DNA from 3 places in the Lactobacillus sp. UBA5813 genome. Region 3 is predicted to be linked to each of the others. Evidence: predicted binding sites of a transcription regulator. Region 3 holds the regulator's gene; each other region holds the start of a gene.

Region 1 (3,778 bases), on a different contig from region 3:
CTTTGAGTACTTGTTTGACTGTCAACCGTTTCTGAGTCGGCAGTATATTGATCAATGAGATTCTGCTCAGTTGCTTCACTCTCAGTGCTTTGGCTTTCAACCAAAACAATTTCAGATTAATTTTTTTTGTTTTTGAAGCTTTTACAGGACGACTGTTTGAACCCATAAAAGTCAAACCAATCAAAACGGAGGCCGCACCCATTGCGAATTTGCGAATTGAATGATGTTCATGTTTTTTCTTCAATTTTGCGGATTTTTTCTAATAAATTTTTCTTGAAACCATAAAATTATACCTCATTTTCTGTTAAAAACATTTATTAACATGGAGTGTAATATTATGTCACTTATTAGCACTTATAGTATATAATATTCATTTAATATACGTTATCTCTTTGAACCCGCTTTTAAATATTCTTAATATATTATTTTCCACTAATTTATCCATTAATATTTTTACAGCTATCAAAAAAAGCAAATGAGAACAAATCCCATTTGCTTCAATGATTGAATAAATATTACTATCGTTAACTATTTATTTAATCCGTTTTTATTTTAAAAATTATTTTTTGATTTCTTTCAATCCTTCACGACGTCGACCCATGTTGAACCACGGCGAAACTGTAAAGGCTAAAATATCGTTAATTACATAAATCAATGAGTTAACAGCCATGGCTAAAGTTGAATCGCCTTGAGCAAAGGTTACGCTCCAAAGAATCAATTGGAAAATGCCGCTGGCTGTCCACCAGAAGTATTGGTTGTTATAACGCATAAAGCACATGATGCCAGCAGTAAGAGAAATTGCAAAACTGATTGCATCAATCCAGGGACGAGGATCATTGGTAAATTTGCCAATCAAGAAACCAGAAACCAAGTAAACGGCAAGCGTACCAACGATGGCAATTACCCATTCCTTAGCGCCAAATTTCCGCAAGTGGTTCTTGGTATCATTATTCCAGGACTTAACAGCCAAGATAACTGGCAAGTCCAAGGTAGCAATATAAGCAATTTGCTCAAAAATTGATAAGTAGTTCTTAGCTGACCAACCTGCATAAATAAAGCAGGCAGCTGAGATCAAACCTAACCAGCCGTTAATTGCCTTAGTAGCATTAATTGCCAAAACACAAAGAGTACCTAATAAAGTACCGATAAAAGTAATCACAGTAACACTGGTCATCTTAGTTTGCAATAAAATTGCCAATTGGAAGCCAAAAGCAAAGAACCACAAGCAGTAGTTCTGAATTGGCCAACCCTTAAGCTGGTTCCATAGCCAGACAAAATAATTCTCATTCTTATTAGTTTGCATAAAATCTCTCCTCAATACTTTAGGTTCACAAGGTGTGAACTAATATACAACATCTTGTGCCTTTTCCGCTTTTTTCCAGAAAAAGCCTCGACATCTAGTTTAGTATTGTGTGAAATAAAAATAAAGACTTGTATTCTGATGACATTTTTGCTACCCCTGGCAGCAGTTTTATTTTTTGACAGGAGATCCAAATATCATATAATGTTAGTCAAAAGTGACACGATGTCATATTTCACAGAAAGGTTTGCTTATGAAAAAAGAACATCCCCTGCAAATCAACCTTATTTACTATGATCTCTACGGCAATCATGTCGGCAAATATTCAACGAGAATCAAAAACAAATGCAATTTGCCAACTCACCACTTAAAAAGCCTGATCCATTATCACATGCCATATGGCTATCAAGTGATCCATAATTTCGTTTATCCCCAACTATCTAATTTTAGAAATGATCAAATGGCTGATCTTTACATTGCAGTGCAAGAGCAGCCAATCTATAACTAAAAAAGAGGCAGCCTCATAAGAGACTGCCTTTTTCAATTATTCATGTTGCGAAGCTCCAGTTGAAGTATCCGGCTTTTTCTCAGTTTTCTTTTCAGTTTCTTTGCTTGATGCGCCACTGACTGCATCAGGATCTGAATTCTTACGATAAGTTGCACCGGTGGTTGCATCCGGATCGATCACTAATTTTTGACCGGTCGTTTCGCAGAAGTATTTTACTAATGGATAAATATCTTGAACCCATTCATAAGTACCAGCGTAATTGCCTTCGTCATCTTCAACTCGCTTGTAGCGGTGGTAAATCAATTTTTTCAGATTGCCGTTAGGCACTGGCATTTCAACCTCATCGTGACCATCTGGCTGCGTTCTCAAAGCATGCGTAACTTTCTTAGCAGTTGCAGTTGCTTGCTTTGGATGACACTTACCGATTCCGTTGCCGATATCAGATGGCTTTCTGCTTGCCAGCATCTTATAGTTGGGATCAATTGGACGATTGTACCAAAGAAGCTGGTTATTATCGTCAACAAACGTCATTTCACCAATCGTATTTCTAAGCATCCAATTCAATTGGTTAACTGTCATCAGACCAGCATCTAATTTTACATAGTCATTGCCTTCTGCGGCATTAACCTTCTTGGCAGCCTTATCTAACCAATCAGGATCATCTTTATCAATGCCATGAATGGTCGTGCCTGCTTTAGCCTCGCCGTTTGCTTCATAGTCTTCTTTTAAATATTCATCAGGATTCATATCCTTCAACCATTTAGGTTCTGCCATTTTAAATCTCTCCCTTAAAAAACTAATCTTTACACCTATAATTTACTACATTTTTGTCTCAATGCTGCGTTTATCTAAATGAACGATTTTATCAAACATCGCTTTTTCTTCTGGAGAAATTTTATGCGCTACTTCAATCACGGCTACTCGCGGATTCTTCAATAAAGTCTTATGAATTGCCAAAGACAAGTTAGGATCAAGCACACTCGTGGCTTCATCTGCTAATAGAATTGGTCGACCTGATAAAAGCGCACGTGCAATTTCAACTCGCTGAATCTGACCACCAGATAAATTATTGCCGTCTTCACCGACCAAGCCATCTAAGCCGTGTTCTTTAACCAGTTGATCAAGCCCTGCTTCATGAATTTCCAATTGCCGCTAACATTTTTGTGGTTCAAAATGATTTGTCCTTCTTTCGGCTTTTTAAGTCCAAGCATTAGCCGCAATAAAGTAGTTTTGCCTCAACCGCTCGATGCCATCAGCAAAACCTTTTCACCTGGTTTTACTTCTAAAGACACATCATTAAAAATCTCTTTGTGATCCGAACTAGTCACATAGGCCAGCTGCTTAATCTGCATCCCGTCAAAAGGGCTAAACGAACTAAATGCCAGTAATCATGTGACCCAGAAGAAGCCACATTCAGCATGATCTGAATCATATAAGCAACGAATACAATATTGCAGGCCTTAATTGCTGCTAAAAGCATGAAGCAGATAACCTGACTTTTTTGGCATATTTTAAACTCATAGATTTCTCATTAAGCCGCTGTCTATTGTCATCATTATACGCGCAAATAGTGTCTTTTCTCAAACTGTTCCTATATAATAGATACAATTTATAAAATCGTGGGAGGTTAACATGGCACTTAAACTTGTTGAAATATATCAGCACTCTGAAGACGAAAATTCATTTTTATTGGGCTATATCTTAAACAAAACCGAAAACTGGCTGACCTTCCTTTCACTTGATCCAGCCGGCAATCAGGGCGGCGTGCGTTTCTTAAAAATCGACGATATCGCTGAAATAAATGAAGACAGCGACTACTTGCGCCTCTTCTCCTTTTTTCTGGCAAACGGTGAAATCAATGATCCCTACCAATTAACCCAAGCCAACCATGACCTGCTGGCTCAACATTTTAAGAATCTGGATAAAATTTTGGATTTTGCTTGCAGCAAGCAGATCTTAATCAAACTTGG
Region 2 (3,778 bases), on a different contig from region 3:
TTGCTCTTTTAATTGTGGGAGCAATCCTTACCTCTGTTTCAGATTCCGGCACAAGTGAAGGCAGTGAAAAGAATCAAGTCGGCACTATTATCATGTTGGTCTGCACCACGCTTGGTTTTATCATTTACAACGCAATTCCACGTGCTTTGAGCGCATCTGGTTTAGCAATTTTCTTCCCAGAATCAGTTGGGATGGTTGTTGCAGTTTTAATTTATCTGCTATTTACCAAGCAAATGAAAGAAATAAAGTCAAAAAGCAGCTGGCAAAGCCTGCTTGCTGGTTTCATCTTTTCAATTGCGGCAACGACCTATATCTTGTCAGTTAAAGATAATGGTGTTAACATGGCATTCGTTGTTTCTCAACTTTCAGTAGTTATTTCTACCTTAGGCGGAATGATTTTCTTGCATGAAAAGAAGAGCAAGAAAGCTATATTCTTTACTATTACTGGTTTGATTTTAATTTTTGCTGGTGCAATTTTAACTACTATCATGCATTAATTTCATTAAATAAAAATTCCTGCGAGGATGTAATCTTGCAGGAGTTTTTTTATGCTTCGATTTGAATATCGGTTGATTTATCCCAGTTGAGTGACAATTTGCCGATAGATTTCAATTTAGCAACGATTTGATCCAAGACGATCTCACGGTCCTTCTCAGAAGCCATAAAATCAAACTTGTCACCATCGATTTCCATCTTAGGTGAATGATCATATTTTTCATACCATGGCTTGTAGTAGCTTAATAAACGCTTATAGTAGTCTTCTAGCGTTGAATCGTAACTAAGCTGTTCATACGGACGACCACGTTTTTGAATTCGTTTGATCATCATATCATATGAAACATTAATGTGAACAAGCAAATCTGGGTTCTTCTTCGGCATCCGCTTCAATTCGCCCATCATATTGTTCAATAATTCATAGTAGGTATCTACTTCTTCTTGTGTGGCACGACCAATATCTGCGTTCATTTGGAAAAATAAGGCATCTTCATAAATTGAACGGTCAAGTACGTTATTATCTGCGGTTAAGGCTTCTTTGATACTGTGAAAACGCGTATTTAAAAAATATACTTGAAGCAAGAATGCGTACTTTTTTGGATCAGCATAAAAGAGTGGCAGAACAGGGTTGTCGTCAACACTTTCATAAAATGGTTTAGTACCTAAATATTTAGCTAAAATTCCGGTTAAACTAGATTTTCCGGCTCCAATGGGCCCGCTTAATACAATAACTGTCATCACTTTCCTTCTATCTAGAGTTATAAATTACCGATTTCACGCAATTTATTGTCGATCTCATTCAAAACTTCTTTTTTGGCATCTTCATCAACGATAAAATCAAGATTATCGCCGTTAATTTTCATTTTAGGAGAAGCATCATAGTGCTCATACCAAGGTTCATAGTATCTAAGAAGTCTAGCATAATAATCCTTCAGACCAGGATCACTGGAAAGCTGTTCATATGAACGGCCGCGCTTTTTAATCCGGGTAAGCATTGTTTCGAGCGAAACATGAATGTAAATTAATAAATCTGGCTTTTTGCTTGGATTGCCAGGCGTGTCTTCCATCATGTTTTCAAGCAAATCGTCGTAGATCTTGAACTCAGTTGGATCGGCAATCCTGCTATCCACGTTCATCTTGAAGAAAAGTGCATCTTCATAAATTGAACGGTCAGAAACGCTGTTCTTTTCTTGAACTGCTTGATTAATTTGAGCTAAGCGGTGGTTGAGCAGATAAGTATTAAGCAAGAAGGTATAACGCTTCATATCCTTGTAGTATAGGGGAAGAACGGGATTGTTATCGACGCCTTCATAAAATGCTTGCGTACCTAGATGTTCGGCTAAAATACTGGTTAAACTGGATTTTCCGGCTCCAATGGGCCCACTTAAGACAATAACTTGAATCACACTCTTTCTTCAACACAATATGTAGAACATTAAATAGTTTAATACGATATATTGTGTCTAACAAGCAATTTTTTAATTCTGTTAAACGGTAAAAAGTCAAGTTCTGGATTTGTATTTTGAGTAGAAATCGAATAGAAATAAAAATACCAGCTAAGCATTTTTGCTTAACTGGCATTTCTTATCATAAATTTTGTTTAGTTCTTATATTTATCGTCAAGTTCTTTGGCAGCTGCCTTGTCAACGATTACCGTTACGTCAGCATGCTTTTGCAAAATTGATGCAGGAACATCTTCAGTGATTGGACCTTCGATCATTTCTTTAACGGCATGAGCTTTCTTTTCGCCAAAGGCCATCAAAACGATCTTCTTAGAAGCCATAATGTTGGCTGGACCCATACAGATAGCACTCTTTGGCACTTCATCAATATTGTCAAAGAAGCGAGAGTTGGCCTTGATTGTATTTTCAGTCAACTTAACTTCGTGGGTGCCGATTTCAAATGAAGTACCTGGTTCGTTAAAAGCAATGTGACCATTGCGACCGATACCTAACAGTTGAATGTCGATTGGGTTGTCCTTAATGATTTGATCGTATTTTTTACAAAAAGCAGGAATATCTTTTGCCATTCCATCTGGAATATAAGTCTTCTTGAATGGCTTTTTATCAAATAAATGTTTTTGCATAAAGTAATGATAACTTTGAGGATTATCTGGCTTTAAACCAACGTATTCATCCAGGTTAATACTAGTAAGACCAGAGCAGTTAAGGTCGCTTTTTACCCAGTTTTGGTAAAGAGTTTCTGGAGTAGAACCAGTAGCAAGGCCTAAAACCTTGGCTCCGTCTTTAATCCCTTTTTCGAAAATTTCAAATGCTTTAGCTCCGCCTTCAATTTGGTCTTCTGTAACAATAACTTTCATCATAAATAAATCCTCCTTTATTTACTGGTCTAGTCCATTATAAAATGGTCTATGCCATTTTGTCAATCGAAAAATGTAGTAAAATCTAAGTGAGGTGAAAAAGATGGACTTAACTGGCTTAGGGATAGGTACCTGGAATATAGGTGAAGATCCTAAAAAGAAAAAAGACGAAATTGCAGCAATTAGATATGGATTAGATAATGGCATTAAGATTATTGATACTGCCGAGATGTATGGTGAAGGCAAAAGCGAAACCTTGGTTGGTCAAGCAATTAAAGGTTATGATCGTAGCCAAATGTATCTTATTTCTAAGTTTTACCCTTATCATGCAACGCCTGAACTTGAGCGCAAAAGTCTTGAAGCTAGTCTTAAGAGATTAGGAACGGACTACTTAGACTTATACTTGCTTCATTGGCGGGGCAGTCACCGGTTATCAGATACGATTCGTGGATTGGAAGATCTAAAAAAGGAAGGTCTGATTCGGCAATGGGGTGTTTCAAACTTTGATACTCCTGATATGAAAGAACTTTTTTTTGTACCAGGTGGTCAAGCATGCTTTGCCAATGAAGACTTGTATAACTTGGATCACCGCGGCGTTGAATATGATCTATTGCCATGGCAAGAGGAAAATAAGGTTAACTTTATTGGCTACTCGCCATTCAATTCAGGCAAAGGCAATACGATCAGAATTACGCATAATTTAAAGACTGTAGCGCGTGATCATGATGCTACGCCACACCAAATAATGCTTGCTTGGGCCTTGCGCAGTGGGAAAATTTTATCAATTCCTAAATCAGGCAAGGTTAGTCATATGAAGGAAAATATTGCAGCACAAGAAATTAAACTTAACGATGATGAATTGCGGTTAATCAATTCTGATTTTCCACAACCGACTCACAAGCTGCCACTCGATATGATATAAAAGAAAAACCGTCTTTCCAGATTGGAAAGGCGACTTTTTCT
Region 3 (3,778 bases):
AGCCATAGCGTTGCGGCTTTTTGCTCCGCTTTTCCTGTCTTTTCTCCAGATATTGCAACGCCTGCGGTGCCGATGCAATACCATGCTGCAGCCAATCATTGGCAATCCGATATGCCAAATTGGGCGATACCATTGAATCGTAAGTTAAGCAGGCATAGACCAAAATGTTGATCAAATCGCTTGGCAGGCCATATTGGCTGCGCAAAACATTCAGAGTCCGTTTTTCGCCTGGACTTGCAAAACCGCCCTTATCAGCTTTAATTTGATACAGAAATTCAGCCGGTGACATCTGAGTTGCGTCTTGCAGCAGTTTTTGCTTATCAGTTGATACTTTGACTGGTCTTGCCTGATTGCTATCCTGTGTTAATTCATGATTAACCTGTTTACGGGTATGGGAGCTGCGGTAATTTTCGGCGATCAAATTCTCTATTTTCCGCAAGTCCAATTCCTGTTGACCGTGCAAACTAGGCAGGCTTTCATCAATAAATTCTTGTTCGTCTAAGCCATAGGTCTGCATTACGCCCAAGATCTGCGCCTTCTTATGATCAATTTCAGAACTTGGAATGCTGTAACGGGCAAATTGATCCTTCATAAAGCCCCAGTCAACATGATCGTTTTGATTAACTTCTGCGGTTTTTACCTTTGGCGCCGTATTTTCTTGAGCTGCTTGGATTACTTCTGTTGACGGATTAATTGCTTCATCCCCCGGCAGACGAAAGACTTCAATAAATGAAGCCGAAATATCGCGAGCATTTTTGACTTTTTTTTGTCGACTTCTGGTTTTCTTGGCAAAATAATGACTTAAACTGTGAAAAGCCGTGTTGCCAACCTTTTCTTTCAGCAGACTAGCCAATAGCTGCGTAGAAAAAAATTCTTGTGAGCTAGGAACTTTTAACAATTTAAAGGCCAAAACCTGATTAACAACATTATCAACTAAGTAAGTCTGAACTAATCCGACAGCTTCCAACTTGTGCAAAGAGCGGAAAAGCAACTTTAAATTGCAGTCCAGCTGCTCTTGTAAAGAATAGATTCCCTGAGCATCTGACAAAATGGAATATGGATTAAAATTTTGAATCAAGGTTTGATATAAAGCAATTGCTGTCGAACCAACCAAGGGTTGATAAAGTTTAATCAGAATTTGCTCATCATCTGGAAAAAGATCAATTTGATTCAGCACATAAAAGGGCTGCTTGGGATCAGCTGTCTCAAACATTAATTATTATCCTTCTCTCGTTTGGCCATCATGTCTTCCATTGTTTTCATGAAACTAGACATATCTTTAAATTCACGGTAAATCGAGGCAAAACGAATGTATGCAACATCGTCAATATTAGCCAAATCATCCATCACGAACTGGCCAATCTTCTTGGATGAAATTTCGCTTACGCCTTGCTTTCTGATTTTATTTTCAACATCGTCCGCCAAGTGTTCGAATTGTTCACTGGAAATCGGACGTTTTTGTCCTGCCGCCATTACACCATGCAAAATCTTTTCCCGGTTAAATGGCTCACGGGTACCATCATTCTTGATAACTAATAATGGTGCGGTTTCAACTCTCTCAAAGGTAGTAAAACGAAAACCGCAATTTTCACACTCGCGCCGACGTCTAATTGCACGATTTTCATCACTTGGACGCGAGTCAATCACACGTGAAGAATTATGATGACAATTTGGACATTCCATAATTATCCCTCTGCTTCAACTTTCAATAAGATTTCTTTTAATTTCTCTTCTAATTCATCTATTGTACCAGTATTATCCACTACAAAGTCCGCCTTGGCAATCTTTTTTGCTAATGGCATTTGACTGTCAATTCTGGCTTGCGCTTGACTTTCAGTTAAATTATTGCGTTCCATCAATCGCTTTAGCTGTAAACTTTCAGGCAAACTAATCACTAATACGAAGTCACACAGCCTTTGGCCCCCTGTTTCATATAGTAAAGGCGCATCAAAAACGACAATCTTTTCTGCCTGTTCGCGATACTTGTTTAGCTTATTTACTACTTCTTGATAAATCAGGGGATGTGTTATTTCATCCAACCGCTGCATTTTTTGCGGATTATGAAAAACAATTTCTCCGAGCCTTTTGCGATTAATCTTTTTGTCTGAATCCAGAATTGCAGACGAGAACTCTGTCACAACTTCGTTATATCCCTGTTTGCCTGGATCATAAATATGATGCGCAATTTTATCGGAATCAACGATTGGAATATGATGTTTTTTAAAGAAATTATCCGCGGTGCTTTTACCTGTCGCAATTCCACCGGTTAAACCTAAAACTAAAGTCATTGATAGTTCACCTGACAATGTGGACAAAATGTGGTTCCACGGCCATTAACTTTGATTTTTTCAAATTTATTGCCGCAGTTTGGGCAAGCCTCGCCGACATGACCATAAACCTGCAGCATTTTTTGAAATCCGCCTGCATTACCGTTAGCATCCAGATAAGTATGGACTGTAGTCCCGCGCATTTTAATAGCAATGGAAATTTCATGATTGATCTTCGTGTGCAGTTCTTTTACTTTATCTTCTGGAATTTTTGAAGCAATGCTTAGCGGGTGAATTTTGCTCTGCCATAAAACTTCATCAACATAAATATTGCCTAAACCAGCAACGATTGATTGATCAAGCAAAGTATTTTTTATATTTTTATGCTTGCGCTTTAACTTGGCAATAAAATAGGCTTCCGTAAATTCTTTAGAATTAGGCTCATACCCTAATTTGCCAATCCCTGTCGTTTGCCGTTCTGTCCCGGTTAAAATCAGCTGCATGCGGCCAAATTTGCGGACGTCGTTGTAGCGAAGCGCCGTGCCATCCGTAAATTCAAATTGCACGTGGTCATGCTTATCTTTAGGCGCATCAGGCGTAGTTAAATGATATTTTCCTTCCATACGCAGATGCGATACAATCGTCAAATTATCACTCAATCTGATCAAAAGATATTTGGCATAACGATCAATATCTAAAATCTTTTTGCTTGGCAGCTCATCAATAAACTGTTGGTGATCGGTAGCGACTATTTTGGGATACCAAAGGGTCACTTTTTTGATTGTTTTTCCTTTAACTAAAGGAATCAAAGTTCGTCTAACTGTTTCAACTTCCGGCATTTCTGGCAATTAAATCACCTACTTTGCATCGTACCAGTTATGACCCCAACCAGAGTCAGCAATTAGTGGCACATCAAGTCTGACGGCAGATTGCATAACTTCTGGCACGATTTTCTTCATTGTCTCTAATTCATCTTTAGGAACATCAAAAATCAATTCATCGTGAACCTGCAACACCATCTTGGCCTTCAAGTGCATTTCTTCAAGCTTCTTTTGCATATTAATCATCGCAATCTTGATGATATCTGCAGCTGAACCTTGAATTGGTGAATTAATTGCTGTTCTTTCCGCAAAATTTCTGACATTGAAGTTCTTAGCATGGATATCAGGCAAATAGCGACGGCGGTGCATGATGGTTTCAGCATAGCCTTTGTCACGTGCTTCTTGAACTGCTTTATCCATGTAATCCTTGATTTGAGGATATTGTTCGAAGTAGTTGTCGATAAATTCTTGAGCACGTTTTCTAGAAATGCCTAAGTTCTTGGACAAACCGTAATCGGAAATTCCATAAACAATTCCGAAATTAACTGCCTTGGCATGACGACGCATCAGTGGCGTTACCTGATCAGGTGAATCCAAGTGGAAAATCTTCATGGCCGTATGCGAGTGAATATCGTATCCGGTCTTGAAGGCCTCTTGCATGTTTTGATCGCCAGAAACGTGGGCCAAGAC

Evidence for each region. Region 3 encodes NrdR, which represses ribonucleotide reductase genes. Its sites were predicted from a motif close to ACACNATATATNGTGT; they were not measured.
Region 1: a site for NrdR is predicted at 1,348-1,363, ahead of pnuC (nicotinamide riboside transporter PnuC). Genes of this name have one in related genera too.
Region 2: a site for NrdR is predicted at 1,943-1,958, ahead of B2008_RS00460 (deoxynucleoside kinase). Genes of this name have one in related genera too.

Annotation. Positions count from the first base shown of each region.
Region 1 covers NZ_DICZ01000008.1:11,470-15,247, reverse strand. Annotated here, with positions in the region: gene B2008_RS01390 (YSIRK-type signal peptide-containing protein) at 1-244, opposite strand, end outside; gene pnuC (nicotinamide riboside transporter PnuC) at 560-1,303, opposite strand; gene B2008_RS01380 (hypothetical protein) at 1,554-1,808, shown strand; gene B2008_RS01375 (PAS domain-containing protein) at 1,845-2,582, opposite strand; partial or broken gene B2008_RS01370 (ABC transporter ATP-binding protein) at 2,628-3,169, opposite strand; gene B2008_RS01365 (hypothetical protein) at 3,441-3,778, shown strand, end outside.
Region 2 covers NZ_DICZ01000004.1:26,270-30,047, reverse strand. Annotated here, with positions in the region: gene B2008_RS00470 (GRP family sugar transporter) at 1-497, shown strand, start outside; gene B2008_RS00465 (deoxynucleoside kinase) at 547-1,233, opposite strand; gene B2008_RS00460 (deoxynucleoside kinase) at 1,254-1,901, opposite strand; gene nagB (glucosamine-6-phosphate deaminase) at 2,096-2,815, opposite strand; gene B2008_RS00450 (aldo/keto reductase) at 2,919-3,737, shown strand.
Region 3 covers NZ_DICZ01000017.1:90,020-93,797, forward strand. Annotated here, with positions in the region: gene B2008_RS03540 (DnaD domain protein) at 1-1,213, opposite strand, end outside; gene nrdR (transcriptional regulator NrdR) at 1,213-1,683, opposite strand; gene coaE (dephospho-CoA kinase) at 1,686-2,288, opposite strand; gene mutM (DNA-formamidopyrimidine glycosylase) at 2,285-3,115, opposite strand; gene polA (DNA polymerase I) at 3,125-3,778, opposite strand, start outside.